DNA from 2 places in the Streptomyces sp. NPDC002640 genome. Region 2 is predicted to be linked to the other one. Evidence: predicted binding sites of a transcription regulator. Region 2 holds the regulator's gene; the other holds the start of a gene.
The links. The regulator HrcA, encoded in region 2, represses chaperone genes, less so after heat shock. The targets are predictions, from matches to a motif close to TTNGCACTCNGNNNNNCNGAGTGCNAA.

Region 1: groES (co-chaperone GroES) is a predicted target of HrcA. The motif match lies at 12,106-12,132, and genes of this name have one in related genera.

Annotation. Positions count from the first base shown of each region.
Region 1 covers NZ_JBSFVZ010000002.1:256,639-270,852, reverse strand. The annotation lists gene tsaB (tRNA (adenosine(37)-N6)-threonylcarbamoyltransferase complex dimerization subunit type 1 TsaB) at 1-298, shown strand, start outside; gene rimI (ribosomal protein S18-alanine N-acetyltransferase) at 355-858, shown strand; gene tsaD (tRNA (adenosine(37)-N6)-threonylcarbamoyltransferase complex transferase subunit TsaD) at 851-1,993, shown strand; gene ACWD3O_RS03790 (hypothetical protein) at 1,990-2,247, shown strand; gene ACWD3O_RS03785 (DUF7919 family protein) at 2,255-2,662, shown strand; gene ACWD3O_RS03780 (hypothetical protein) at 3,195-3,890, shown strand; gene ACWD3O_RS03775 (beta-xylosidase/alpha-l-arabinosidase) at 3,945-6,275, opposite strand; partial or broken gene ACWD3O_RS03770 (carbohydrate ABC transporter permease) at 6,294-6,470, opposite strand; gene ACWD3O_RS03765 (hypothetical protein) at 6,518-6,712, shown strand; gene ACWD3O_RS03760 (ABC transporter substrate-binding protein) at 6,705-8,018, opposite strand; gene ACWD3O_RS03755 (LacI family DNA-binding transcriptional regulator) at 8,236-9,294, shown strand; gene ACWD3O_RS03750 (LCP family protein) at 9,378-10,610, shown strand; gene ACWD3O_RS03745 (THUMP-like domain-containing protein) at 10,732-11,925, opposite strand; gene groES (co-chaperone GroES) at 12,278-12,586, shown strand; gene groL (chaperonin GroEL) at 12,747-14,214, shown strand, end outside.
Region 2 covers NZ_JBSFVZ010000015.1:94,195-108,408, forward strand. The annotation lists gene ACWD3O_RS20485 (S41 family peptidase) at 1-280, opposite strand, end outside; gene ACWD3O_RS20490 (16S rRNA (uracil(1498)-N(3))-methyltransferase) at 1,927-2,676, opposite strand; gene dnaJ (molecular chaperone DnaJ) at 2,789-3,931, opposite strand; gene hrcA (heat-inducible transcriptional repressor HrcA) at 3,932-4,948, opposite strand; gene ACWD3O_RS20505 (MBL fold metallo-hydrolase) at 5,108-5,905, shown strand; gene ACWD3O_RS20510 (DUF3097 domain-containing protein) at 6,032-6,844, shown strand; gene hemW (radical SAM family heme chaperone HemW) at 6,882-8,114, opposite strand; gene rpsT (30S ribosomal protein S20) at 8,400-8,666, opposite strand; gene lepA (translation elongation factor 4) at 8,912-10,786, shown strand; gene ACWD3O_RS20530 (AMP-dependent synthetase/ligase) at 11,115-12,989, shown strand; gene holA (DNA polymerase III subunit delta) at 13,119-14,111, opposite strand; gene ACWD3O_RS20540 (hypothetical protein) at 14,158-14,214, opposite strand, start outside.

The sequences.
Region 1 (14,214 bases), on a different contig from region 2:
GGTCTACTGGGCGCGCTACACCGACTCCCGCACCCGGCTCACCGACCCCGCCGTCGACCGCCCGGCCGACATCGCGGAGCAGGTCGCCGGCATGCCCGCCGTCGGCGCCGGCGCGCTGCTCTACCCCGACACCTTCCCGGACGTGCACGGACCCGAGCACGTCTCCGCGGCCGCGCTGGCCTCGCTCGCCGCCGAGCGGCTGGCCCGCGGCGAGGAGCTTCCGGCGCCGCGCCCGCTCTACCTGCGGCGCCCGGACGCCCAGGTCCCCAAGAACTACAAGGTGGTCACCCCCCGGTGAGCGCCGCAGTGAACACCGTGCCGGACGCCCCGGCGCCCACCGCGGCGATCCGCGAGATGCGCTGGTGGGACATCGACCCGGTGCTGACGCTGGAGAAGGAGCTCTTCCCGGAGGACGCCTGGTCCCGCGGGATGTTCTGGTCGGAGCTCGCCCACTCCCGCGGGCCCGGCGCCACCCGCCGGTACGTGGTCGCCGAGGCCCCGGACGGCCGGCTGGTCGGCTACGCGGGGCTCGCCGCCGCCGGCGACCAGGGCGACGTCCAGACCATCGCCGTCGCGCCCGGCCACCAGGGCACCGGCCTCGGCAGCCGCCTGCTCGTCGAACTGCTCCGCGCTGCCACCGACTTCGAGTGCCACGAGGTGATGCTGGAGGTCCGGGTCGACAACGTCCGCGCCCAGCGGCTCTACGAGCGGTTCGGCTTCGAACCGATCGGCTTCCGCCGCGGCTACTACCAGCCCGGCAACGTCGACGCGCTGGTGATGCGCCTGACCGACCCGGCGTCCGCCCCCTCCTCCGCCGTCACCCCCTCCGCTGCACAAGGAACCCCGAACCATGGCTGACCTGCGGGACGAGCCCCTCGTCCTCGGCATCGAGACCTCCTGCGACGAGACCGGCGTCGGCATCGTCCGCGGCACCACCCTGCTGGCCGACGCCGTCGCCTCCAGCGTCGACGAGCACGCCCGCTTCGGCGGCGTGGTGCCCGAGGTCGCCTCACGGGCGCACCTGGAGGCGATGGTGCCCACCATCCAACGGGCGCTCCAGGAGGCCGGCGTCAGCGCCAAGGACCTCGACGGCATCGCGGTCACCGCGGGCCCGGGCCTCGCGGGCGCGCTCCTGGTCGGCGTCTCCGCCGCCAAGGCGTACGCCTACGCGCTGGGCAAGCCGCTCTACGGCGTCAACCACCTGGCCTCGCACATCTGCGTGGACCAGCTCGAGCACGGGCCGCTGCCCGAGCCGACCATGGCGCTGCTGGTCTCCGGCGGCCACTCCTCGCTGCTGCTGTCGTCCGACATCACCTCCGACGTCCGGCCGATGGGCGCCACCATCGACGACGCGGCCGGCGAGGCCTTCGACAAGATCGCCCGGGTGCTGAACCTCGGCTTCCCCGGCGGTCCGGTGATCGACCGGTACGCCAAGGAGGGCGACCCGAACGCCATCCCCTTCCCGCGCGGTCTGACCGGCCCCCGCGACCCCGCCTACGACTTCTCCTTCTCCGGCCTCAAGACGGCGGTGGCCCGCTGGATCGAGGCCCGGCGGGCGGCGGGCGAGGAGGTCCCGGTGCGGGACGTCGCCGCCTCCTTCCAGGAGGCCGTGGTGGACGTGCTCACCCGCAAGGCGGTGCGCGCCTGCAAGGACGAGGGCGTCGACCACCTGATGATCGGCGGCGGCGTCGCGGCCAACTCCCGGCTGCGGGCGCTGGCCCAGGAGCGGTGCGAGAAGGCCGGCATCCGGCTGCGGGTGCCCCGCCCCAAGCTGTGCACCGACAACGGCGCGATGGTCGCCGCCCTCGGCGCCGAGATGGTGGCGCGCGGGCGGGCCGCCTCCGCGTGGGACCTGTCGGCGGACTCCTCGCTGCCGGTGACCGAGCCGCACGTGCCCGACCCGGAGGCCGGGCACGGGCACGGACACGGACACGGGCACGCCCACTCCCACGACCATGTGCACGAACTGTCGAAGGAGAACCTGTACTCGTGACGGTCGCGCTGATGTGGGAGGCCCGGGCGGTCGAGGGCCGCGGCGAGGAACTGCTCGGCTGGGCGCGGGAGCAGGGGCTGCCGCGCGAACCGCTGCGCCGCGAGACCTTCCGGGCCGCGCAGGACCGCGTCCTCGTCGTCACCTGGTGGGACGCCGGCCTGCACGAGCCGCTGCCGGAGCTCCCCGAGCCTCCCCCCGGCCTGGTCTCCCGCGCGGTGCACCGCTGGCGGTTCGAGTCGCTCGGGACGGAGTGACGCCCCGGTGCCCTACTACGCCGACCTCACGCCGTACACCTTCCTCCCGCCCGGCGGGCCGGGAACCGAGGCGGCCCGGCCGTGGCACGGGCTCCCGCTGGTCAACGTCGGCTGGCTGAGCGCCGCCCGGCGCTACCGCAAGGGCACCGCCCCGCAGGGCCTGGTGGACGCGCTGTGGGAGCGGACGCGCACCCACCGGGCGCAGCAGACCCGCGGTTTCCACCTCTGCCCCTGGTGCTCGATGCGGCTGCTGCGGGCCGGCCCCGACTGCCCGCGCGGCAGCGCGGAGATCAGGGCGGTGGGCGACGGGGTCGCCTACGCGGCCCCGGAACTGGTCGCGCACTACGTCGAGGCGCACCAGTACCTGCCGCCCGACGCCTTCGTCCGGGCCGTGCTCGGCGGCCCGGGGTCCTGAACGTTCGTCTCGTGTTCCGGGCGTTGTCAGTGGCGGATGCGAAGATCCCACCAGGTGCTGTCGATGACCCGGACGTAGGGCCGGGCCGCCCGTAGGGGGTCGGCGATGTGGGACGAGCGGAGCAAGACTCGCAGTCGCGAACCTGTGCTGCTGCGCGATGTGCTGGTGGCCACCACCGAGGCGCTGAGGGAGGCCTCGCGGTCGGCGGAGGTCGCGCCACCGGCGCCGCGCTGCGGTGAGTGCGGGGCGGAGCCCCGGCGGGTCGCCCGCGCGATACCGGGGCGGCGCCCGCGGACGGGCGCCGAGCCGCCCTGCCCGTACCGTTCGGCCGCCTGAACGCCTCGCCGCCCAGGGGCGGGCCGTGCCGGGTCGGGCCGGCGCGGGCCGGTGCGGGCTGTGCCGGGGCCATCCGGGGGACCGTCCGGGCCGATCAGACGATTTTTAGCTCGCCTGGCCCAGTGCCCCTGAGTGACCCGGACCACCGCAGGTCACAGCTTCCTCGCAGACCGACGAACGAGACGCGGGAGAGCAGATGACTTCTGGACACGGGAGGCCGCGGCGCCGCCGCGCCGTGTGGGCCGCCGGCGGGGTGTCGGCGTCGCTGGCCGTCGCGCTGGCCTGCGGAGCGGCCGGCGGCGCGGTGGCAGCGGAGCAGCCGCGGGCCGCGGTGCCGGCCCCGGCCGCCGGCGACAGGTGCGAGGAGGACGGCGACCGGCGCCGGGAGAACGGGGGCGGCGGGGCGCTCGCCTCCTGGTTCACCCTGTGGGGCCTCGGCGACCGGGCGGCGCGGGGCTGCGAGGGCGAGTGGGACCGGTGCGACGACCGGCCGCTGCCGCAGCCCGGGCCGGACGGCGCGCGTCCGGACCAGGCGGCCGGTGCCGCCGCACCCGTCACACAGGCGGGCGCCGCCCCGCGCGCCGCCGCCCCGGGCGCCGCCGTGCCGGGCGGCGCCTGTGAGACGCCGGACGGTCTCACCGAGGTGGTCGGCGAGGTGGTGGAGGTGGCCCCGGGCGGGACCGGGGAGAGCGTCGCCGTCTGCCCGGAGGGCATGGTCGCGGTCTCCGGCGGCTGGTCCACCGCCGAGCCCGGCCTGGTGGTCGGTGTCTCCCAGCGGCTCGGCGCCGACGGCTGGCGGGTCGTGCTCGACAACCCGGCCGCCGACGGCGAGCCGATCAGCGGGCTGGCCTTCGTCTACTGCGAGGACGAGGACGCCCGCAGGGACGCCTGAGGAGACGCCCGAGGGGACGCCCGGCGGACGCCCAGGGCCTGCTCGGCCTCGGGCCTACTCCGCCTTGGTGACCTCCGTCGCGCAGAGCAGCTCCCGGTCGTACCCGACCTCCCGGACCTCGCCGTCCAGGGTGAGCGGGAAGACGTGCCGCACGTCCGCCGAGGACGTGGCGAGGCGGAGCTCCAGCCTGCCGGGCTCGACGATCCGGACGCCGTCGCGGCCGGTGAACGACGCGAGGTCGGCGTGGAAGCGGAAGGTCACCCGGCGGGCCTCGCCGGGGGCCAGCTCCAGGCGCCGGTAGCCGATCAGCCGGACGTCCGGCCGGGTGACCGAGGCGACGGGGTCGTGCAGGTACAGCTGCACCACCTCGGCGCCGCTCCGGTCACCGTCGTTGCGGACGGTCACCGACACCTCGTAGGCGCCGTCGGTGCCGATGCGGGGGCCGGAGGCCGGGGACTCGAAGCGGTCCCAGGCGAACGTCGTGTACGACAGGCCGTGGCCGAAGGGGTACAGCGGCGTCGGATCCAGGTTGGTGATGTCGTTGGCCAGGCCCAGCGGCGGCTGGAGGTAGGTCCACGGCTGTCCGCCCGGGTCGCGCGGCACGCTGACGGGGAGGCGGCCCGAGGGGGTCACCCGCCCGGACAGCACGCCCGCCACGGCGGGGCCGCCCTCCTCGCCGGGGAAGAAGGCCTGCACGACGCCGGCCAGCCGGTCCGCCCAGCGGCCCAGCGCGTACGGCCGCCCGGTGAGCAGCACCAGCACCACCGGCCTGCCGGTCTCCAACAGCGCGTCCAGCAGCTCGCCCTGGACGCCCGGCAGGGCCAGGTCGGCGGCGTCGCAGCCCTCGCCCGAGGTGCCCCGGCCGAAGAGACCGGCCCGGTCGCCCAGCACGGCCACGACCACGTCCGAGGAGGAGGCCAGCGCCGCGGCGTCCGCGAACCCGGACGTGTCGGCGTCCTGGACGTCGCACCCGGCGGCGAACTCCACGGCGGCGTCCGGGAACTCGTCGCGGAGGGACTCGAGCACGGTGGGGATCTCCACGCCCAGCTCGGTGTCGGGGTGGTGCGGCAGCACGTGCGAGGGGAAGGAGTAGCAGCCCAGCATCGCCATCGCGTCGTCGGCCCGCGGGCCGATCACCGCGATGCGGCGCACCGCCGACGGGCCGGACGGGGCCAGCGGCAGGACGCCGCCGCCGTTGGCGAGCAGCACCACCGACTCGTCCGCGAGCCGGCGGGCCAGCGCACGGTTGCCCGGGGAGTCCAGGTCGAGGGAGCCTCGCGGCTCCGGCGACCAGCCCTCGTCCAGCAGCCCCAGCTCGCACTTCTGCAGCAGCACCCGACGGGCCGCCCGGTCCACCAGGGCCTCGGGAAGCCGGCCCTCGCGCACGGCCTCGACCAGCGGCTTGCCGTAGCAGTGCAGCGTCGGCAGCTCGACGTCGACACCGGCCTCCAGGGCCACGCGCGCGGCGTCGCCCAGGCCGTCCGCCACCCGCTGCAGGCTGTTCAGGAAGCCGACACCGAAGTAATCGGCGACCACGGTGCCGGTGAAGCCCCACTTCTCCCGCAGCAGTCCGGTCAGCAGGGAGGCGTCGGAGTGGGAGGGCACGCCGTCGATCTCCGTGTAGGCGGCCATCACCGACCGCGCCCCGCCGTGCCGCAGACCGTGCTCGAACGGGGGCAGCGTGACGTCGGCGATCTCCCGCACCCCGGCGCGCACCGGCGCGTGGTTGCGGGCCCCCGCCGACGAGGCGTAGCCGGCGAAGTGCTTCAGGGTGGCGATCACCCCGGTGGACTCCAGGCCCCGGACGTAGGCCGAGGCGATGGTGCCGACCAGGTACGGGTCCTCGCCGACGGTCTCCTCCACCCGGCCCCAGCGCGCGTCGCGCACGACGTCCAGGACGGGCGCGAGTCCCTGCTGGACGCCGGCCGCGGCGAGGTCGTCGCCGACGCGGCGGCCCAGCTCCTCGACCAGCTCGGGGTCGAAGGAGGCGCCCCAGGCGAGCGGCACGGGGTACGCGGTCGCGCCCCACGCGGTGAAGCCGGCCAGGCACTCCTCGTGCGCGACGGCCGGGATGCCGAACCGGTTGGCGGCCATGATGGTCCGCTGCGCCCGGGCGAGCGCGCGGGCGCCCTCGTCCGGTGCGATCGGGGCGGTGCCGTAGGAACGGGTGATCTGGCCCAGGCCGTGGGCGATCACCTCGTCCCAGTCCCAGTCGGTGGCCATCTCGTGCTGGTGCGGGGCCACGCCCGCTTCAGTGTCCGTCGAGGCGCCGACCCACACTCCATAGAGCTGTGCGGCCTTCTCCTCCAGGGTCATCCGGGAGAGAAGGTCGTCGACACGGGCTTCGGCGGTCAGTGCGGAATCGCGCCAGGGGGCGGTCATGATGCTCCTGAGAGAAAAGTGTTACTTGCCGCCGACGCCCATCGACCCGCTCACCAGGGCCCGCCGGGCCACCAGGTGAACGGCGAGGATCGGCACGCCGGAAGGAACGACGGAGGCCAACAGCGCGGGGACGTCGCCCCCGAACTGGCTGACGTAGTTGTACAGACCCGGTCCGAGGACACACGGTTCCTCGGACCGGGGGGACAGGGGAGCGCGGGGCGGGCGTCACCGGGAGCCCGACAACGATGGCAACGACGCCGAGGGCGGCGACCGCCGTGCCGGACGGGTGGTGGCTCACCCCGGTGAGCAGGACGGCGAAGAGGACGCAGACCAGCACGCCGGGCAGCGCCCAGGAGGCGTGCGGCCGACCCGCCCGGGTCGCCCGCACGCCGCTCCTGGGCGCTGCGCCGGCGTACGTGGTGACCGACCCGGTCACGTGAGCCCCTTCAGCGCGTCGACGAATTCCTTGGGCGTGGACCTGCCCAGGAAGAGCTTGTCGATCTCGGTGAGCATCGGCGCGGACCAGTCCGGCTTGACGGCCTGGTCCCAGCTGAGGGTGAACGCCGGGGCACTCTCCACGAGTTCGTACTGGAAGGTGGCGAACTCCGGGTTGGGCGAGTTCTCCAGCAGCACGGCGGCGTTGGAGGTGGTGGGGATGTCGCCGTTGGCGACCAGCGCCTTGGCGTACTCCTCCGACGCACAGGTCTTCAGGAACGCGATCACCGCCTCCCGGTTCTCGGTGCGGGAGCTCACCGACCAGTAGTTGCTCGGGTTGCCCACGACGTTCTTGATGTCGCCCGCGCCGCCCTCGTAGGCCGGGAAGACGAACCAGCCGAGGTCCTTCCTGGCGAAGTCCTCGAACTTGCCCAGCTGGGTCGAGTACTCCCAGGAGCCCATCAGGTGCATGGCGGCCTTGCCCGTGGCGAGCAGGGCCGAGGCGCCGCCGTTGTTGTACTGGACGGAGCCGAAGCCCTTGCCGAAGGCCTGGCCGTCGACCAGGTCCTTGATCTCCTCGGCCGCCCGCAGGACCGCCGGGTCGCCCCAGCCGGCGGGGTCGCCGGACTGGATGGCGCGGAAGACCTCGGGACCGCCGATGCGGTCCACCAGGTACTCCACCCACATCAGCTCGGTCCACTTGTCCGCGCCGCCCAGCGCGAACGGCGTGATCCCGCGGGCCTTGAGCCTCCGGTTGACGTCGAGCATGCCGCCCCAGGTGGTGGGCGGCTCGATGCCGTTCTGCGCGAACACCTTCTTGTTGAAGAACATCAGCACGGGCTGCATGCCGCGCATCGGAATGCCGTACGGGCGGCCGTCGAGGGCGCCGGACTGGATGACCGAGGGCAGGAAACCGTTCTTCAACTCCGGCGTGGACTCGATGATGTCGTGGAGGTCGATGATCTGGTCCTCGTCCACGTACGCCTTGATCGAGCCGCCGCCCCAGTTGAAGAACAGGTCGGGCGCGCTCGGCGAGCCCATCGCGGTGCGCAGCTTGGCGGTGTAGTCGCTGCCCGGTATGCGCTGCAGCTTGATGGTCGCGCCGGACTTCTTCGCCGCGGCGGACTCGTTGAAGCGCTGGATCGCCGCCTCCTGGATCCGCGCGGCGTCGTCGCCCCAGACGAACGCCGTGAGTGTCCCGTCCTTGCTGTCGGTGTCACCGCTGCCGTCCGAGCCGCAGGCGGTGAGGCCGGCGGTGAGCAGAGTGGCGCCGCCGACGCCCAGGAACCAACGCCTGTTGTAGGACTCCATGGGACTCGTACTCCTCGGAAGAAGCGGTCGTCGTTGACCGCAAAAGGGACGGGGGCGGGGCGTTCGCGGAGCTGCCCGTTCTGCGGCTCACGGCTCGTCCGGTGGAGATGCTTTGATACTTCCTTCGAAGGTTTCGATCGATGCCGCGAATGTTTTGGGAACCTAAGCGCGCCAGGGGGGTTCGTCAAGAGGTTGCGCAGATATACGATCCCGAACCATGACGACTCCGGAATCCGCCGAAACCCCCTCCGTGCCCCGGCAAGGGCGCACAGCGACGCTTGCCGAGATCGCACGGGCGGCCGGTGTGTCCGCTCCGACAGTTTCGAAAGTCCTCAACGGCAGGGCCGACGTGGCTCCGGCGACCCGCTCCCGGGTGGAGCGCCTGCTGCGCAGCCACGGTTATCGCAGGCGCCGCGCGGACGCCTCCCGGTCCCCGCTCGTCGAGCTCGTCTTCCACGAGCTGGAGAGCGCCTGGGCCATGGAGGTCATCCGCGGCGTGGAGCGGGCGGCGCGGCGTGCCGGGCTGAGCGTGGTGCTCTCCGAGAGCGCCGGACGCCATACGCCCGGCGGGAGTTGGGCGGACCAGGTGGCGGCCCGCCGGCCGCACGGCGTGATCCTCGTGCTGTCGGGGCTGGACGAGAGTCAGCGGACCCTGCTCACCAGCCGGTCCATCCCGTTCGTGGTGATGGACCCGGCCGGAGACCCCGGCGCGGAGGTCCCCTCGGTGGGCGCCACCAACTGGCAGGGCGGGCTGTCCGCCACCCGGCACCTGGTGGAGCTGGGCCACACCCGGATCGGCGCGATCAGCGGCCCCACCCGGATGATGTGCGCTCGCGCCCGCGTGGACGGCTACCGCGCCGCCCTGGAGACGGCCGGGCTGGCCGTGGACCCCGGTCTGATCCTGGACGGCGACTTCCACCACGAGGCGGGCTACCGGCTCGGCCTCGACCTGCTGCGCCGCGAGAACCGGCCGACGGCCGTCTTCGCGGGCAACGACCTCCAGGCGCTGGGCCTGTACGAGGCCGCGCGCGAACTGGGGCTGCGGATCCCCGACGACCTGAGCGTGGTCGGGTTCGACGATCTGCCGGTGGCCCGCTGGGTGGGCCCGCCGCTGACCACCGTCCGGCAGCCGCTGACCGAGATGGCGGAGGCGGCCACCCGGATGGTTCTCGAACTCGGGCGCGAGGAAAAGCCGTCGGCGGGCGCGCGGATGGAGCTCGCGACCAGTCTCGTGGTGCGCAGCAGCACCGCTCCGCCGCCCGGCGGGGGTTCCTGAGTCGCCGATTTCCTTCGAAACTTTCGAAGGCGGTCCCCCCGGCTTCTCCGGCGGAAGGTTCCGTACCGGGCCTATTCGGACTTATGTTCAGGCTCGTGAGCGAGAACGAGGGGACCAAGGGGAGCGGGGAGCGTGGCCGGGGAGCCGCCGCCCGGACGCCGAACAGGCGCTGGGTCAGGGCCGTCCGGTACACGCTCGGGGGAGTGCTGGTGCTCGCCGCCGTGGGGGGCGGCTGGGCCTACTGGCACCTGGACGGCAACATCCGCAGTGTCGACATCGACGCGGCGCTGGGTGACGACCGGCCGCACGCGCCGGTGGGCATGCCGATGCAGTCCGCGGGGGCGTCGCAGGGCTCGGCGGAGGGCGGCGGCGGGGCGCTGAACATCCTGCTGCTGGGCTCCGACTCGCGCGACGGCGAGGAGAACCGGCGCCTGGGCGGCGGCAGCCCGGGCAGCGCCCGGGCGGACACCGCGATGGTGGTGCACCTGGCGGAGGGGCGGACCTCCGCGACGGTGGTCTCCATACCGCGTGACACCCTGGTGACCCGTCCGGCCTGTCCGCTGCCGGACGGCGGCACCACGGCGGCGGCCCAGGGGGTGATGTTCAACAGCGCCTACGCGGTGGGGGGTCCGGTCTGCGCGGTGAAGACCGTGGAAGCCCTGTCGGGCGTGCCGATGGACCACTACCTGGAGGTCGACTTCGCCGGGTTCGCGAACCTGGTCGACGCGTTGGGCGGCGTCACGGTCGAGCTCGCCGAGCCCATCGACGACGACCTGAGCCACCTGCACGTCGACGCCGGGGTCCACCACCTGTACGGCGAGGACGCGTTGGCCCTGGCCCGCACCCGCCACGGCGTCGGGGACGGCAGCGACCTGGGGCGGATAGGCCTGCAGCAGCAGCTGGTCAGGGCACTGATGGAACAGGTCGAGCGGGCCGACCTCCTGACCGACCCGGTGCGGCTGTACCAGGTGGCGGACGCGGCCACCTCCGGCCTGACCGCCGACACCGGGCTGGACTCGCTGGAGGAACTCGCGGGGTTCGCGCGCAGCCTGAGCGGTCTCACCCCCGCGTCCGTCCGGACGGTGACCCTCCCGGTGGTGCCCGCGCCGTTCGACCGGAACCGGGTGGTGCCCGACGAGCCGGAGGCGGGGGAGCTGTGGGCTTCCCTGCTCCCGGGGGCGCCCGCCGTCGTGCCGGAGCCCTCGGGGCCGGGGGCGTCCGCGACCCCGGCAGGGCCGTCGTACGGGCCCTCGACCCGGTCGCCGTCCGGGGCCTCGACCCGGTCGCCCTCCGCGCCCGGGACAGCGCCGCAGTAACGTTTCTCCGCCGGTGGCCGGTGGCCGGTGACCCGTGATGGGTGACGGGTGACCGGTGCCAGGCCGACCGGGCGGCTGCCGGGGGCGGCGGGCGCGTGCGGTGCCCGCCCGGGCGCCGGCGTCAGCGCGGCAGCGGCTGTCCCAGGAGCATCACCGGGGCGCCCGCGGCGCGGGTCAGGAAGACCGTGACCGCGGCACGCCCCTGCGGCTTGGGGAGCGCCTTGCGGCGGAGCTCCTCCGGCTCGACCGCCGAGCCGCGCTTCTTCACGGTGAGCGTGCCGACCTCGCGTTCCCGCAGCAGCGCCTTGAGCTTCTTCACGTTGAAGGGGAGCGCGTCGGTGATCTCGTACCCGGTGGCGTACGGGGTGGGGCGGAGTTCGTCGGAGGTGACGAAGGCGATGGTCCCGTCGATCAGCCCGCCGCCGACCTCCTCGGCCACCTCGGCGACCAGGTGGGCGCGGATGACCGCCCCGTCCGGCTCGTACAGGTACCGCCCGACGGGGCGGACCGCCGGGTCCGGCAGGCCCCGGCCGAGCAGCCGCCGGGGGCCGGGCAGCAGCGTTGCGCACACCCCGCCGGGGCGGGCCGCCTCCCCGAACCAGAGGACGGCCTCCTTGACGTCGCCGCCGTCCGAGATCCACTCCGCCTCGGCGTCCTCGGGCACCGCCTCGTGCGGGATGCCCGGGGCCACCTTCAGCGCGGCGGCCCGGGAGGCGCCGCGGGCGGCCCCCACCGCCCAGGACAGCGGCGGGGAGTAGGCCTCGGGGTCGAAGATCCGCCCCCGTCCGCCGCGGCGCGCCGGGTCGACGAACACGGCGTCGAAGGGGGCGGTGTCCACCTCGGTGACGTCGGCCTCCCGCACCTCGATCAGGTCCGCCAGGCCCAGCGCCTCGGCGTTGGCCCGGGCCACGGCGGCGGTCAGCGGGTCCCGGTCGACGGCCAGCACGCGGATGCCGGCCCGGGCCAGCGCGAGGGCGTCGCCGCCGATGCCGCCGCAGAGGTCGGCGACGGACCGGACGCCGAGGGCGGCGAACCGTTCGGCACGGTGGGCGGCCACCGAGGCGCGGGTGGACTGCTCGACGCCGTTGGGGGTGAAGAACATCCGCCGGGCGTCGTCCGGGCCGAACTTCGCGGCGGCGCGGGCGCGCAGGCGGGCCTGGGTGAGGGCGGCCGACACCAGCTCGGGGGAGTGGGTCCGGCGCAGCCGGGTGGCGGCGGCGAGTTCCCCGCCGGGGGCGACGTCGCGCACCTCGTCGAGGAGGGCGCGGCCCTCGGGGCTCAGCAGCGCCGCGAACGCGGCCACGGTCTCACTCACCGTCCCATTCTCCCCGTCGGCCGCCGCGGGCCGCGCGGCGGGCTCGGGGCGGGCTCGGGGCGAGCCCCAGAGGCGGCGCGCGGCGTGCGGTGCGCGGGGCGGCGGGCGGGGCGGCGCGCGCGGGGCGGGGGCCGGGAACGCCCCCTCCGCACCGCCGTTTCCACGCAACCCGCCGAGAAATTGGCACTCCGCTTGACCGAGTGCTAACCCCGGTCATAGTCTCAGCCTTGGCACTCGCCCCAGGTGAGTGCCAACAAGCGACGGGCAGGTCCGGCACCCGCGACGACGGATCGACCTGGTCGCCACCTCAGACAGTTAACCCCGTGAGATCTCCGAAGGGGGAGGTCGGATCGTGACGACCGCCAGCTCCAAGGTTGCCATCAAGCCGCTCGAGGACCGCATCGTGGTCCAGCCGCTGGACGCCGAGCAGACCACGGCCTCTGGCCTGGTCATTCCGGACACCGCCAAGGAGAAGCCCCAGGAGGGCGTCATCCTGGCCGTGGGCCCGGGTCGCTTCGAGAACGGCGAGCGCCTGCCGCTCGACGTCAAGGTCGGCGACATCGTGCTCTACAGCAAGTACGGCGGCACCGAGGTGAAGTACAACGGCGAGGAGTACCTCGTCCTCTCGTCCCGCGACGTCCTCGCGGTCATCGAGAAGTAATTTCACCCCGCTTCCCAGAAGCACCAGAAGCACCGAGCTGCGCCCCGGGCCCCCGCGCCATAAGCCGGGCGCCGGGGCGCAGTTCGCTTTCCAAGACTTCGTACCGCTCAGACACACCGGCGATACACCGCATTTCTCCCGAGAGGGCTGAACCGCTCCCATGGCGAAGATCCTGAAGTTCGACGAGGACGCCCGTCGCGCCCTCGAGCGCGGCGTCAACAAGCTGGCCGACACGGTCAAGGTGACGATCGGCCCCAAGGGCCGCAACGTCGTCATCGACAAGAAGTTCGGCGCCCCGACCATCACCAACGACGGCGTCACCATCGCCCGTGAGGTGGAGATCGAGGACCCGTACGAGAACCTCGGCGCCCAGCTGGTGAAGGAGGTCGCGACCAAGACCAACGACATCGCCGGTGACGGTACGACCACCGCGACCGTGCTCGCCCAGGCGCTGGTCCGCGAGGGTCTGCGCAACGTCGCCGCCGGCGCCTCCCCGGCCGCCCTGAAGAAGGGCATCGACGCCGCGGTCAAGGCCGTGTCCGAGGACCTCCTCGCCACCGCCCGTCCGATCGACGAGAAGTCCGACATCGCCGCCGTCGCCGCCCTGTCCGCCCAGGACAAGCAGGTCGGCGAGCTCATCGCCGAGGCGATGGACAAGGTCGGCAAGGACGGTGTCATCACCGTCGAGGAGTCCAACACCTTCGGTCTGGAGCTGGACTTCACCGAGGGCATGGCCTTCGACAAGGGCTACCTGTCCCCGTACTTCGTGACGGACCAGGAGCGCATGGAGGCGGTCCTCGAGGACCCGTACATCCTGATCAACCAGGGCAAGATCTCCTCCATCCAGGACCTCCTGCCGCTGCTCGAGAAGATCATCCAGACCAACGCCTCGAAGCCGCTGCTGATCATCGCCGAGGACGTCGAGGGCGAGGCCCTGTCGACCCTCGTGGTCAACAAGATCCGCGGCACGTTCAACGCCGTCGCGGTCAAGGCCCCCGGCTTCGGTGACCGCCGCAAGGCGATGCTGCAGGACATGGCCGTCCTCACGGGCGCCCAGGTCATCGCCGAGGAGGTCGGCCTCAAGCTCGACCAGGTCGGCCTCGAGGTGCTCGGCTCCGCCCGCCGCGTGACCGTCACCAAGGACGACACCACCATCGTCGACGGCGCCGGCTCCTCCGAGGATGTGCAGGGCCGCGTCGCGCAGATCAAGGCCGAGATCGACACCACGGACTCCGACTGGGACCGCGAGAAGCTCCAGGAGCGCCTCGCCAAGCTGGCCGGCGGCGTGTGCGTGATCAAGGTCGGCGCCGCCACCGAGGTGGAGCTGAAGGAGAAGAAGCACCGTCTGGAGGACGCCATCTCCGCGACCCGCGCCGCGGTCGAGGAGGGCATCGTCTCCGGTGGTGGCTCCGCGCTGGTCCACGCCGCCAAGATCCTCGAGGGCAACCTCGACAAGTCCGGCGACGAGGCCACCGGTGTCGCCGTGGTCCGCAACGCGGTCGTCGAGCCGCTGCGCTGGATCGCCGAGAACGCCGGCCTCGAGGGCTACGTCATCGTCTCCAAGGTCAAGGAGATGGAGAAGGGCCAGGGCTACAACGCCGCCACCGGCGAGTACGGCGACCTGGTCA
Region 2 (14,214 bases):
GGGAGGCGCCGAGCACGCCCTGCACGGGGTGGCGGAGCCAGAGCACGCCGTCCTTGGCGGTGCGCAGCGCGGTGTAGCGGGAGGCCTCCACCGGGAAGGGCACGATCCGGTCGGCGAGGCCCTCCGGGTCGATCCGGGTGGCGGGCGTGCCCTCGCTCTCCGGGGTCTCGTCCTTGTCGGGCGCGTCCACCGGGCGTCCGTGCCGCTGCGGGCCGAACGGGGACGGCGTGGTCGCGGCGAGGGTGATCAGGTAGGGGCGGTTGGAGCCGACGAAGGCCATGTCGAAGGCGTGCTCGTCGTAGACCGGGTCGAAGGCGCGCGCCGACAGGAAGGCGAGGTGCTTGCCGTCGGGGGTGAAGGCGGGCGAGAAGTCCCTGAACCGCAGCGGGGTCGCCTCGACCACCGACAGGTCGGCGGTGTTGGCCAGCTTGAGCTGGGCCAGCGCGCCGACGCCCGGGTGGGACCAGGCCAGCCAGGCCGAGTCGGGCGAGAACACCAGGCCGGAGCAGTCGCCGTTCTCGCTGCGGTCGACCTCGCGGACCTCGCCGCTCTCCCGCTCGACCAGCAGCACCCGTCCGTCGTGGGAGGCGACGGCGAACCGGCCGCCGTCGGGCGCCACGGTGAGCCCCAGCACCCGGCCGAGCCGTCCGCCGGCGATCCGGCGCGGGCCTCCGGCGGCGGGCCCGGTGGCGGGCGCGAACTCCAGGGCGTCCTCGCCCTCGGCGTCGGTGACCCAGACCGCCCACTCCTCGCCGTCCACCCGGAAGGCGCGGGCCAGCCGGTTGCGCACGCCCGGCTCGGCGGCCAGCGCGCGCGCCGGGCCGGAGCGGTGGGTGATCCAGTGGACCGCGCCGCGCACGGTGACGGCGCTGCCGCGGGCGGTGTGGTCGGGCGCGAACCCGCCGAGCCAGCGGGAGGGGGTGACGGGGTAGGGCTGGAGGTCGAGGCGCTGGCCGCCGAGACGGATCTCCGGACGGCGCGGCCCGGCACCGTCCAGGTCGTCCAGCAGCCACAGTTCGCCGGCCGAGACGTAGACCACGCGGCTGCCGTCGGTGGCGGCGTGCCGCGCGTAGAACACGTCGTCCCCGACCGGGGTGTGGCGGCGCAGGTCGGAGCCGTCGGCGAGGGAGGAGTACAGGGCGCCGACACCCTCGTGGTCGGAGAGGAACGCCAGGCGCTCCCCCACCCACAGGGGGTTCTCGATGTTGCCGTCGAGGTCCTCGTGGAGGCGGGCGAACTCGCCCGGCGTGTCCTCGGACTCGATCCACAGCTTGCCGGCGGTACCGCCGCGGTAGCGCTTCCACCAGGCCGCCTCGCGGCCCATCGGCGCGGAGAGCAGCACGGTGCGCGGGCCGAACGCGACGTCGCCGACGGGGCCGTACGGCAGGGTTTCCGCCGGGCCGCCGTCCAGCGGCACGGCCCGTGCCCACGAACGGCGCAGGGTGGCCTGTCCGTGCGCGGAGGTCACCAGGACCCGTCCGTCCGGGGTCCAGCCGCGGACCCGGGTGGTGGGCGCGCCCCAGTGGGTCAGCCGTCGCGCGGGGCCGCCGTCCACGGGCGCGACGTACGCCTCGGGGGCGCCGTCGCGGGTGGAGGTCCACGCGACGTGGGCGCCGTCCGGGGAGATCCGCGGGTGGTTCACCGGCTCGTTGTCGGCACTGACCCGCCAGGCACGGCCCCCGTCGAGGGGGGCGACCCAGACGTCGTCCTCGGCGGTGAACGCGACGAGGTCGCCGTGCAGGTGCGGGAAGCGGAGGTATGCGGGAGCGAGCGTCGAGGCAGACTCAGTCACCCCGTCAGCCTAAGCACCCGGGCTCCTTCCCCAACAGGGGTTTCCCGCACCCGTGCCGCCCGGCGGCACGTTTGCCCGCGGTGCGTACGGCACGCCCGCGCGGACGGCACGGGACCGCCAGGACCGCGGGACCGCTAGGACCAGCGTCCCGTGCGGCCGAGGAGGAGGGCGACCGCGGCCGTCCCCGCCGTGGAGGTCCGCAGCACGCTCCGCCCCAGCCGGTAGGCCCCCGCCCCCGCCTCCGCGAACAGCTCCAGCTCCTGCGGCGAGACCCCGCCCTCGGGGCCGACGACCAGCACGATCTCCCCCTCCGCCGGGAGGGCCGCCGTCGCCAGCGGCTCCCCGGGGTACTCCCGGTCCTCGTGCAGCACCGCCGCGAAGTCCGCCCCGGCGAGCAGCTCCGCGACCCACTTGCCGTTGGCGAGCTCCGCGACCTCGGGGAACCGGGTCCGCCGCGACTGCTTGCCGGCCTCCCGCGCCGTGGCCCGCCACTTGCCCAGCGCCTTGGCCCCCCGCTCACCGCGCCACTGCGTGATGCACCGCGCCGCCGCCCAGGGGACGATCGCGTCCACCCCGGTCTCGGTCATGGTCTCCACGGCCAGCTCGCCCCGGTCGCCCTTGGGCAGCGCCTGCACGACGGTGATCCGCGGGCTCGGCGCCGGCTCCTCCCGCACCTCGGTGAGCTGGCCGACGAGCAGCCGGTCCTTGCCCTCCGCTGCCTGGACGACGCCCTCGGTGAAGCGCCCCCGGCCGTCGGTGAGCACCACCGCCTCGCCGGGCTGGAGGCGCTTCACGGACACGGCGTGCCGGCCCTCGGGCCCCTCCAGCAGGAACGTGGGCCCGCCGGGGACGAGCTCGTCGACGACGAAGACGGGGGCGGTCACGGCGCCTCCAGGTGCGGTGGAACGGGGTGGGCGGTCGGAAAGGTACGACGGGGGCTGGAAATACCGGGAGCCGCCACGGCACGAGGTCCGCGGCGGCTCCCGGTGGGGCGCCTCAGCGCCCGTTGAACGCGTCCTTGAGACGGGAGAACAGTCCCTGCTGGCCGGGCTGGAACTGCCCGGTGGGCCGCTCCTCGCCGCGCAGCTTGGCCAGCTCGCGCAGCACCCGCTCCTGCTCCGGGTCCAGCTTGGTCGGCGTCAGCACCTCGACGTGGACGATGAGGTCACCGCGTCCGCCGCCGCGCAGGTGGGTGACGCCGCGCCCGTGCAGCGGGATCGACTGCCCGGACTGGGTGCCCGGCCGGATGTCGACCTCCTCGTGCCCGTCGAGCGTCTCCAGCGGCACCTTGGTGCCGAGCGCCGCCGCCGTCATCGGGATGGTCACCGTGCAGTGCAGGTCGTCCCCGCGCCGCTGGAACGTCTCGTGCGGCAGCTCGTGGATCTCGACGTACAGGTCGCCCGCCGGGCCGCCGCCCGGGCCGACCTCGCCCTCGCCGGCGAGCTGGATCCGGGTGCCGTTGTCCACGCCGGCCGGGATCTTCACGGTCAGCGTCCGGCGCGACCGGACCCGCCCGTCGCCCGCGCACTCGGGGCACGGGTTGGGCACGACCGTGCCGAAGCCCTGGCACTGCGGGCAGGGCCGCGAGGTCATGACCTGGCCGAGGAACGACCGCGTCACCTGGGACACCTCGCCGCGGCCGCGGCACATGTCACAGGTCTGCGCGGAGGTGCCCGGCGCGGCGCCCTCGCCGTGGCAGGTGTTGCACACCACGGCCGTGTCGACCTGGAGTTCCTTGGTGGTCCCGAAGGCCGCCTCGGTGAGCTCGACGTCCAGCCGGATCATGGCGTCCTGGCCGCGGCGGGTCCGCGAGCGCGGTCCGCGCTGCGAGGCCGTGCCGAAGAAGGCGTCCATGATGTCGGAGAAGTTGCCGAAGCCGCCGGCCCCGAAGCCGCCCGCGCCCGCGCCGGCGCCGCCGGCCTGGGAGAGCGGGTCGCCGCCGAGGTCGTAGACCTGCTTCTTCTGCGGGTCCGAGAGCACCTCGTAGGCGGCGTTGATCTCCTTGAACCGCTCCTGCGTCTTCGGATCGGGATTGACGTCCGGGTGCAGCTCGCGCGCGAGCCTCCGGAACGCCTTCTTGATCTCGTCCTGGGACGCGTCGCGGCGCACGCCGAGTACGGCGTAGTAGTCCGTGGCCACTTACGACTCCGCCAGGATCTGTCCGACGTACCGTGCCACTGCGCGTACTGCTCCCATCGTTCCCGGGTAATCCATGCGGGTCGGTCCGACCACGCCGAGCTTGGCGACTGCCTCGCCGCCCGAACCGTAGCCCACCGACACGACGGACGTGGAGTTGAGCCCCTCGTACTCGTTCTCATGACCGATACGGACGGTCATGGCCGAATCCTTCGCCTCGCCAAGGAGTTTGAGGAGCACGACCTGCTCCTCGAGGGCCTCCAGGACGGGCTGGATGGTGAGGGGAAAGTCATGTGTGAAACGGGTCAGGTTGGCGGTGCCGCCGATCATCAGCCGCTCCTCGGTCCGCTCGACGAGCGTCTCCAGCAGGGTGGAGAGCACCGAGGAGACCGTGCCGCGGTCCTCCGGGTCGAAGGCCTCCGGCAGGTCCTGCACCAGCTGCGGGACGTCGGTGAACCGGCGTCCCGTGGTCCGGCTGTTGAGCCGGGCGCGGAGGTCGGCGAGGGTGTTCTCGCCGATCGGGGCGGGGCAGTCGATCATGCGCTGCTCGACCCGGCCGGTGTCGGTGATCAGCACCAGCATCACCCGGGCCGGCGCGAGCGCCAGCAGCTCGACATGCCGCACCGCCGAACGCGTGAGCGACGGATACTGGACAACCGCGACCTGGCGGGTCAGCTGCGCCAGCAGCCGCACCGTGCGGGCCACCACGTCGTCGAGGTCGACGGCGCCGTCCAGGAAGTTCTGGATGGCCCGCCGCTCGGGCTGGGTCATCGGCTTCACGTCGGCCAGCCGGTCGACGAAGAGCCGGTAGCCCTTGTCCGTGGGGATCCGCCCCGCGCTGGTGTGGGGCTGGGCGATGTAGCCCTCCTCCTCCAGCGCGGACATGTCGTTGCGCACCGTCGCGGGGGACACACCGAGGTTGTGCCGCTCGGTGAGGGCCTTGGAGCCCACCGGCTCCTCGGTCCCGACGTAGTCCTGGACGATGGCGCGCAACACCTGCAGCCTGCGTTCACTCAGCACCGCGCACACCTCCGGATGTCGGCTCCGCCTCACCGCTTCTGCCCCTTGCGTCGACTGGCACTCTGCCTTCGCGAGTGCCAGTCGTCCTCAGCCAGTGTACGGCCGGGGGGTACGGCGCGGGCAAGGGCGGTCGCCGTGCGGTCCCGATAGCGTCGCCCCATGAGCGTGACCTGGGAAGCCCCTGGTGGGTGGGAAGACCTCGGCTGGGAGCCGCTGGCCCCCGGAGTGGGGCGGCTGCGGCTGCCGGTGTGGGACTGCACGGTGGGTCTGGTGGCGGGTGCCGAGGGGGCGTTGCTGGTGGACGCCGGTTCGAGTGTGGCGGAAGGCACCCGGATCCGCCAGGAGGCCGAGGAGCTGCTGCGGGCGGGACAGCCGGCCCCCGGTCCGGAGGGCGCCGGGCGGGGCACCGGGCGGCGGGTGACCCATGTGGCGCTCACCCACCCGCACTTCGACCACGTGCTGGGCACCTGCGTCTTCGCCGGGGCGGAGGTGTTCGCGGCGGTGGGCGCGGGCGCGCCGCTCACCTCGGACGACGGGCGGGACGCGCTGCGGTCCGACGCGGTGGCCAACGGGCTGACCGCGGAGGCGGCGGACGGCGCGCTGGAGCTGCTGACCGCGCCGGGGCACGAGGTGCACGACGACCACGTGCTGGACCTGGGCGGCGGCGTCCGGCCGCTGCTGGCCAACGTGGGGCCGGGGCACACCGCCTACGACCTCGCGGTGCTGGTGCCCGGACCGCGGCCGGTGGTGTTCTGCGGCGACCTGGTCGAGGAGTCCGGCGCCCCGCAGGCCGGCCCGGACGCGGTGCCCTCACGCTGGGCGGCGGCGCTCACCCGGCTGCTGGAGCTGGGCGGCGAGGACGCGCTGTACGTGCCGGGGCACGGGGCCGTGGTGGACGCCGCGTTCGTGCGGCGGCAGCGCGAGGAACTGTCCCGGAGGTTCGGCACGGCCTGGTGAGGCAACGGCCTGCTGAGGCGGCACGGCCTGGTGAGGCGACGGCCTGCTGAAACGGCACGGCCTGGTGAGGCGGCGCGAGGGCGTGTCGTGTACCCACCGGTCGGGATTTCTCCTATCGTCGGCCGAATGCGCCAGTACTCCGCCGACCTCACGCCGCCGTGGAAGAAGCCGAAGCCGGTGCCCGAGGTGCCGGCCGAACCCGGTCTGGTCGTGGAGGACCCGGCCACCGGGTTCTGCGGCGCCGTCGTCGGCTGCGAGGCCGGCACGGTGACCCTGGAGGACCGGCACGGCAAGCACCGCGTCTTCCCGCTGGCCCCGGCCGCCTTCCTCCTGGAGGGCCGCCCGGTGACCCTGGTCCGCGCCGCGGCGGGCGCCCCGCGCCGCCCCTCGCGCACCGCCTCGGGCTCGGTGGCCGTCCCCGGCGCCCGGGCCCGCGTGGCCCGCGCGGGCCGGATCTACGTCGAGGGCCGGCACGACGCCGAACTGGTCGAGAAGGTGTGGGGCGACGACCTGCGGATCGAGGGCGTGGTCGTGGAGTACCTGGAGGGCGTGGACGACCTGCCCGCCGTGGTCGCCGAGTTCGCCCCGGGCCCCGACGCGCGTCTGGGCGTGCTGGTGGACCACCTGGTGCCCGGCTCCAAGGAGTGGCGCATCGCGGAGGCGGTCACCAGCGAGCACGCGCTGGTCGTCGGCCACCCGTACATCGACATCTGGGAGGCGGTGAAGCCGTCCGCCCTGGGCATCGACGCCTGGCCCGTGGTCCCGCGCGGCCAGGACTGGAAGACCGGTGTCTGCCGCGCCCTCGGCTGGCCCGAGAACACCGGCGCCGCCTGGCGCCACATCCTCTCCCGCGTCCACGACTGGAAGGACCTCGAACCGGAGCTCCTGGGCCGCGTCGAGGAACTCATCGACTTCGTCACGGCCCCGGCCGGGGCCTGACCCCGCCGGGCACGCGGCCCGTCCGTGGCGAGGCCGCTCAGTCCACCAGGTCCCGCACCACCGCGTCGGCCAGGAGGCGACCCCGGAGGGTCAGCGCGGCGCGGCCGGCGGCGTAGGACTCCTCGCGCAGCAGGCCGTCCGCGAGGGCGCGGTCGGCGGCGGCGCGGCCGGCCGGGCGCAGGAGGTCCAGCGGGACGCCGTCCACCAGCCGCAGCTCCAGCAGGATCCGCTCGACGCGCCGGTCCTCGGCGGAGAGCAGTTCGCGCCCCGCCCCCGGCGAGCGCCCCTCGGCGAGCGCCGCCGCGTAGGCACCGGGGTGCTTCACGTTCCACCACCGCACGCCCCCGACGTGGCTGTGCGCGCCGGGTCCGGCGCCCCACCAGTCGGCGCCGCGCCAGTACAGCTCGTTGTGCAGGCAGCGGGCCGCGTCGGAGGTCGCCCAGTTGGAGACCTCGTACCAGTCGAACCCGGCCGCCGACAGCATCTCCTCGGCGATCAGGTACCGGTCGGCGTGCACGTCGTCGTCGGTCATGGGGACCTCGCCGCGCTTGATGCGGCGGGCCAGCCCGGTGCCCTCCTCGACGATCAGCGCGTACGCCGAGACGTGGTCGGGCCCGGCGCCGAGCGCGGCCTCCAGCGAGGCGCGCCAGTCGTCGTCCGTCTCGCCCGGGGTGCCGTAGATCAGGTCGAGGTTGACGTGGTCGAAGCCGGCCGCGCGGGCCTCGGCGACGCACTCCTCGGGGCGGCCGGGGGTGTGGGTGCGGTCCAGGATCCGCAGCACGTGGGGCCGGGCGGACTGCATGCCGAAGGACATCCGGTTGTAGCCGCCGGCGCGCAGCTCGGCCAGGTACTCCGGGCCGACGGACTCCGGGTTGGCCTCGGTGGTGACCTCCGCGTCCTCGGCGAGGCCGAACTCCTGGCGGACCGCGTCCAGCATCCGCACCAGGTCGCCGGCGGCCAGCAGCGTGGGCGTGCCGCCGCCGACGAAGACGGTGCGCACCGGGCGGGGGTCGTCGCCGAGCACCTTGCGGGCCAGGCGGACCTCCTCGGCGAGGGTGTCCGCGTAGTTGTCGCGGGAGGCCAGCACGCCGCCGCTGCCGCGCAGCTCGGTGGCGGTGTAGGTGTTGAAGTCGCAGTACCCGCAGCGGGTCGCGCAGTACGGGACGTGCAGGTAGAACCCGAGGGGGCGCGCGGCGGCGCCCTCGAGGGCGGAGGCCGGCAGCGAGCCGTCGGAGGGGACGGGTTCGCCGTCGGGAAGAGCGGAAGGCATGGGGTCCATTGTCCCCCACCGCCACGGCGTCCCGGGAAGACCGAGCCGGGGGCCCGGGCGGACCGGACCGGGTCCCGGGAAGACCGAACGCCCCGGCCTCCGGACCGCCTGGGGAAGGCGGCTCGGGGGCCGGGGCGCTGAAAAGGGTGCCGGGTCCGTACCCGCGTGGCGAACGCAGGCCGCGTACGGACCCTGGGTGCCGGCCGGGAGCGGATGAGAGAGGGCCCGCTCTGGGTCCTGCCGGCGGTCGTTCAGTCGTTCAGATCACAAACGGACCGAGGCGATTCAGCCCTGGAGGCCGGCGACCTTGGAAGCAAGCGCCGACTTCTTGTTGGCGGCCTGGTTCTTGTGGATGACGCCCTTGGAGACGGCCTTGTCCAGCTGACGCGCAGCGGCGCGCTGGTACTCGGTCGCCTTCTCGACGTCACCCGCGGCGGCGGCCTCGCGGGCCTTGCGGATCGCGGTCTTCAGAGAGGACTTGACGGCCTTGTTGCGCAGCCGGGCCTTCTCGTTGGTCTTGTTCCGCTTGATCTGGGACTTGATGTTCGCCACGAAGGAGCCTTTTCAGGTTCTTGGCACACGGGGCGGACCCCGGGGGCCGTGTGATTTTCTTGGGTGAGCCTCCCCGCACCGGACCCGGGACGAGCCCGGGCACAGGGCATGGAGACACAGCGACCCAGGCTAGCAGTCGCCCGTGGAGCGGCCCAAACCCGTCACAGGGGCCGGACCGTGGGACGATGGAGGCTGCGTACAGATCCGACCCGAGGCATAAGGCGCCTCAAGAGACAGGACCCTGCGTGCCCGCGACCCCTAACAATGTGCCCGAGCCGAGCCGTACCGACCCGGCTCTGATCCGCAACTTCTGCATCATCGCGCACATCGACCACGGCAAGTCCACGCTCGCCGACCGGATGCTCCAGCTCACCGGCGTCGTCGAGCAGCGGCAGATGCGCGCCCAGTACCTCGACCGCATGGACATCGAGCGTGAGCGCGGCATCACGATCAAGTCCCAGGCGGTGCGTCTGCCGTGGGCCCCGAACACCGGGGACCAGCAGGGCACGACGCACATCCTGAACATGATCGACACCCCCGGGCACGTCGACTTCACCTACGAGGTGTCCCGGTCCCTGGCGGCCTGCGAGGGCACCATCCTGCTCGTCGACGCCGCCCAGGGCATCGAGGCCCAGACCCTCGCCAACCTCTACCTGGCGATGGAGAACGACCTCGCGATCATCCCCGTGCTGAACAAGATCGACCTGCCGGCCGCGCAGCCCGAGAAGTTCTCCGAGGAGCTCGCCAACCTGATCGGCTGCGACCCCTCGGACGTGCTGAAGGTCTCGGCCAAGACCGGCATGGGCGTCGAGGACCTGCTGGACCGGGTCGTGGAGCGGATCCCCGCACCGGTCGGCGTCAAGGACGCCCCGGCCCGCGCGATGATCTTCGACTCGGTCTACGACTCCTACCGCGGCGTGGTCACCTACGTCCGTGTCATCGACGGCCAGCTCAACAAGCGCGAGCGCATCCGGATGATGTCGACGGGCGCCACCCACGAACTGCTGGAGATCGGCACCAACTCGCCCGAGATGCTGCCGGCCGACGGCCTCGGCGTCGGCGAGGTGGGCTACCTGATCACCGGCGTGAAGGACGTCCGCCAGTCCAAGGTCGGTGACACCGTCACGACCCTGAACAAGGGCGCCACCGAGGCGCTGGGCGGCTACAAGGACCCGAAGCCGATGGTGTTCTCGGGCCTGTACCCGCTGGACGGCTCGGACTACCCGCTGCTGCGCGACGCGCTGGACAAGCTGCAGCTCAACGACGCGGCCCTGGTCTACGAGCCGGAGACGTCCGCGGCCCTGGGCTTCGGCTTCCGCGTGGGCTTCCTGGGCCTGCTGCACCTGGACGTGATCCGGGAGCGCCTGGAGCGGGAGTTCGGCCTCGACCTGATCGCCACCGCCCCGAACGTGGTCTACCGGGTGGTCATGGAGGACGGCGGCGAGCACGTCGTCACCAACCCGAGCGAGTTCCCCGAGGGCAAGATCAACGACGTGTACGAGCCGGTCGTGCGGGCCACGATCCTCGCGCCGTCGGAGTTCATCGGCGCGATCATGGAGCTGTGCCAGACCCGTCGCGGCACGCTGCTCGGCATGGACTACCTCTCCGAGGACCGCGTCGAGATCCGCTACACGCTGCCCCTCGCGGAGATCGTCTTCGACTTCTTCGACCAGCTGAAGTCCAAGACCCGCGGCTACGCCTCGCTGGACTACGAGCCCACCGGCGAGCAGACGTCCAGCCTGGTCAAGGTGGACATCCTGCTGCACGGCGACAAGGTCGACGCCTTCTCGGCGATCACCCACAAGGACGCCGCGTACGCGTACGGCGTGCGGCTGGTCGCCAAGCTGCGCGAGCTGATCCCGCGGCAGGCGTTCGAGGTGCCGATCCAGGCCGCCGTCGGCTCCCGGGTGATCGCCCGCGAGACGATCCGCGCCATCCGCAAGGACGTCCTCGCCAAGTGCTACGGCGGTGACATCTCGCGTAAGCGGAAGCTGCTGGAGAAGCAGAAGGAGGGCAAGAAGCGGATGAAGATGGTGGGGTCCGTGGAGGTCCCCCAGGAGGCCTTCATCGCGGTGCTGTCCAGCGACGACAGCGCGTCCTCGGGCAAGGGCAAGAAGTAGGCCGGAACCGGCCGATGCGCCGGCCCGGCGTCACCGGAGGGGCCCGTCGTGTGATCACGGCGGGCCCCTTCGGCGTCCCCCAGCCGGAAGAACTGCGCAAATGCCTGCCCGTAGCCTCTTACATACCGCCGGGTCGGCCCTTACCCTGATGCCTGCTCGTCAGTTACTCGCGAGTTAATACGTTGAAAGCAGGGACACGCGAGGCCCTTGCGGGCGCGATACCAGCCAGCCCGACCACCAAGCCAGCCGCAAACCAGCCAGCCGCACCAGCAGCCGTCAGTAGTGGCCGAGCCGGCCGCACGCACTGCCGCGGGCCCCGGAGGATGTCGTGAGCGACGTACAGACCCAGATCGATAACCGTCCGCCGAGTGTGGCGAACCTCTTCCTGGAGCGCGTGGAGGCCACGCCGGAGGCGGAGGCGTACCGCTACCCGGTGCCGTCGCCCGCCGGGCAGGGCCCCGACGAGTGGCGGTCGCTCACCTGGAAGCAGGCCGCGGACCGTGTCTTCGGCATCGCGGCCGGCCTGATCGACCTGGGCGTGGCCCCGGAGGAGCGGGTGGCGCTGGCCTCGGCCACCCGTGTGGAGTGGATCCTGGCGGACCTCGGCATCCTCTGCGCGGGCGCGGCCACCACCACGGTCTACCCGTCGACCAACGCCGAGGAGTCGGCGTTCATCCTCTCCGACTCGGACAGCAAGGTGCTGATCGCCGAGGACGCCTCGCAGGTCGCCAAGGCGCTGGAGAAGAAGGCGGAGCTGCCCTCGCTCACCCACATCGTGGTGGTCGACGCCCAGGGCGTGGAGACCGACGACACGGTCCTGACGCTGGAGGACCTCGAGCGCCGCGGCGCCGCGCTGCTGGAGAAGTCCCCCGAGGCGATCAAGGAGCGGATCTCCGCGATCACCAAGGACCAGCTCGCCACCCTGATCTACACCTCCGGCACCACCGGCCGCCCCAAGGGCGTGCGCCTGCCGCACGACAACTGGGCCTACATGGCGAAGGCGATCGCCGCGACCGGCCTGGTCACCACGGACGACGTGCAGTACCTGTGGCTGCCGCTGGCGCACGTCTTCGGCAAGGTGCTGCTCTCCAGCCAGGTCGAGACGGGTCACGTCACCGCGGTCGACGGGCGCGTGGACCGGATCATCGAGAACCTGCCGGTGGTGCGGCCGACGTACATGGCGGCGGTCCCGCGCATCTTCGAGAAGGTCTACAACGGTGTGGCCGCCAAGGCCCGGGCGGGCGGCGGGGCCAAGTACAAGATCTTCCGCTGGGCGGCCGAGGTGGCCCGCGAGTACGCCAAGGTCAGCCAGGAGAACTACCGCCGCACCGGCAACGCCACCGCGCCGTTCGTGCTCTCGCTCAAGCACGAGGTCGCCGACCTGCTGGTCTACAAGAAGATCCGCGAGGCCTTCGGCGGCAACCTGCGCGCCTGCGTCTCCGGCTCGGCGGCCCTGGCCCCGGAGATCGGGTACTTCTTCGCCGGCGCCGGCGTGCACGTCCTCGAGGGCTACGGCCTCACCGAGTCCTCGGCCGCGTCGTTCGTGAACCCGGGCGAGGCCTACCGCACCGGCACCGTCGGCAAGCCGCTGCCCGGCACCGAGGTCCGGATCGCCGACGACGGCGAGATCCTGCTGCGCGGCCCCGGCATCATGCAGGGCTACCACAACCTGCCGGACAAGACCGCCGAGGTCCTGGAGGAGGACGGCTGGTTCCACACCGGCGACATCGGCGAGCTCTCCACCGACGGGTACCTGCGGATCACCGACCGCAAGAAGGACCTGATCAAGACCTCCGGCGGCAAGTACGTCGCCCCGGCCGAGGTCGAGGGCCAGTTCAAGGCGATCTGCCCGTACGTCTCCAACATCCTGGTGCACGGCGCCGACCGCAACTACTGCACGGCGCTGATCGCCCTGGAGGAGGCCGCCCTGATGGGCTGGGCCGCGGAGAACGGGCTGGCCGGCAGGTCCTACGCGGAGGTCGTCGCCCACGCGGAGACGGTGGCCATGGTCGACGGCTACGTGCAGCGGCTCAACGCGGGCCTGCAGCGGTGGCAGACGATCAAGAAGTTCCGGCTCCTGCCGCGCGACCTGGACGTGGAGCACGGCGAGATCACCCCGAGCCTGAAGCTGAAGCGGCCGGTGGTCGAGCGGGAGTACGCCCACCTCATCGAGGAGATGTACGAGGGCGCCCGCGAGGCCTGACCCGCCCGCACCACGGCGGCGGGGTCGCAGAGGGGACGTTCGGAACGCCCCGCTGCGGCCCCGCCGCCGTTCAGTTGCTCCAGGGGCAGCCGAGGCTTCGGAGGCTGCCGATGCTCCGGTGGCTACCGGTTACGGGCGGGGGGCCTGGGGGCGGGCGGCGCGGGCGATGACGTGTACCGCCTTCTCGAGGGCGTAGGCGGGGTCGTCCCCCGCTCCCTTCACGGCCGCGTCCGCGTCGGCGACGGCCCGCAGCGCCACGGACACCGCGTCCTGGGACCAGGTCCGGGCCTGCCGCTTGACGACGTCCACCTTCCACGGCGGCATACCCAGCTCGCGCGCCAGGTCGGCCGGGCGGCCGCCGCGCGCGGAGAGCAGCTTGCCGATGCCCCGCACCCCCTGGGCCAGCGCGCTGGTGATCAGCACCGGCGCGACGCCCGTGGACAGCGACCACCTCAGCGCCTCGAGCGCCTCGGCGGCCTTGCCCTCGACGGCCCGGTCGGCGACGGTGAAGCTGGAGGCCTCGGCGCGGCCGGTGTAGTACCGGCCCACGACCTCCTCGTCGATCGTGCCGTCGATGTCGGCGACCAGCTGGGAGGCTGCGGAGGCCAGCTCCCTGAGGTCGCTGCCGAGGGCGTCGACCAGCGCCTGGCAGGCCTCGGGGGTGACGGACCGCCCGGCGGCACGGAACTCGCCGCGGACGAAGGCCAGCCGGTCGCCCGGCTTGGTCATCTTCGGGCAGGCGACCTCGCGGGCCCCCGCCTTGCGGGCCGCGTCCAGCAGCCCCTTGCCCTTGGCACCGCCCGCGTGGACCAGCACCAGGGTGATCTCCTCCGCGGGCGAGCCGAGGTACGCCTTGACGTCCTTGACGGTGTCGGCGGAGAGGTCCTGCGCGTTGCGGACGACCACGACCTTCCGCTCGGCGAAGAGCGAGGGACTGGTCAGCTCGGCGAGGGTGCCGGGCTGGAGCTGGTCCGGCGTGAGGTCGCGGACGTCGGTGTCCGCGTCGGCGGCGCGGGCCGCCGCGACGACCTCCCGCACGGCGCGGTCGAGGAGCAGGTCCTCCTGGCCCACGGCCAGGGTGACCGGCGCGAGGAGATCGTCGTGAGCTGTTTTCCTGGCCATCGGCTCCAGCATCCCACGCGCCGCCGACAGCCCGGCCGGGGTCCGGTCAGGGCTCCTCGCGCCAGCCGTCCCACTCGGCGGCGAACGCGTCCAGGGCGGCGGG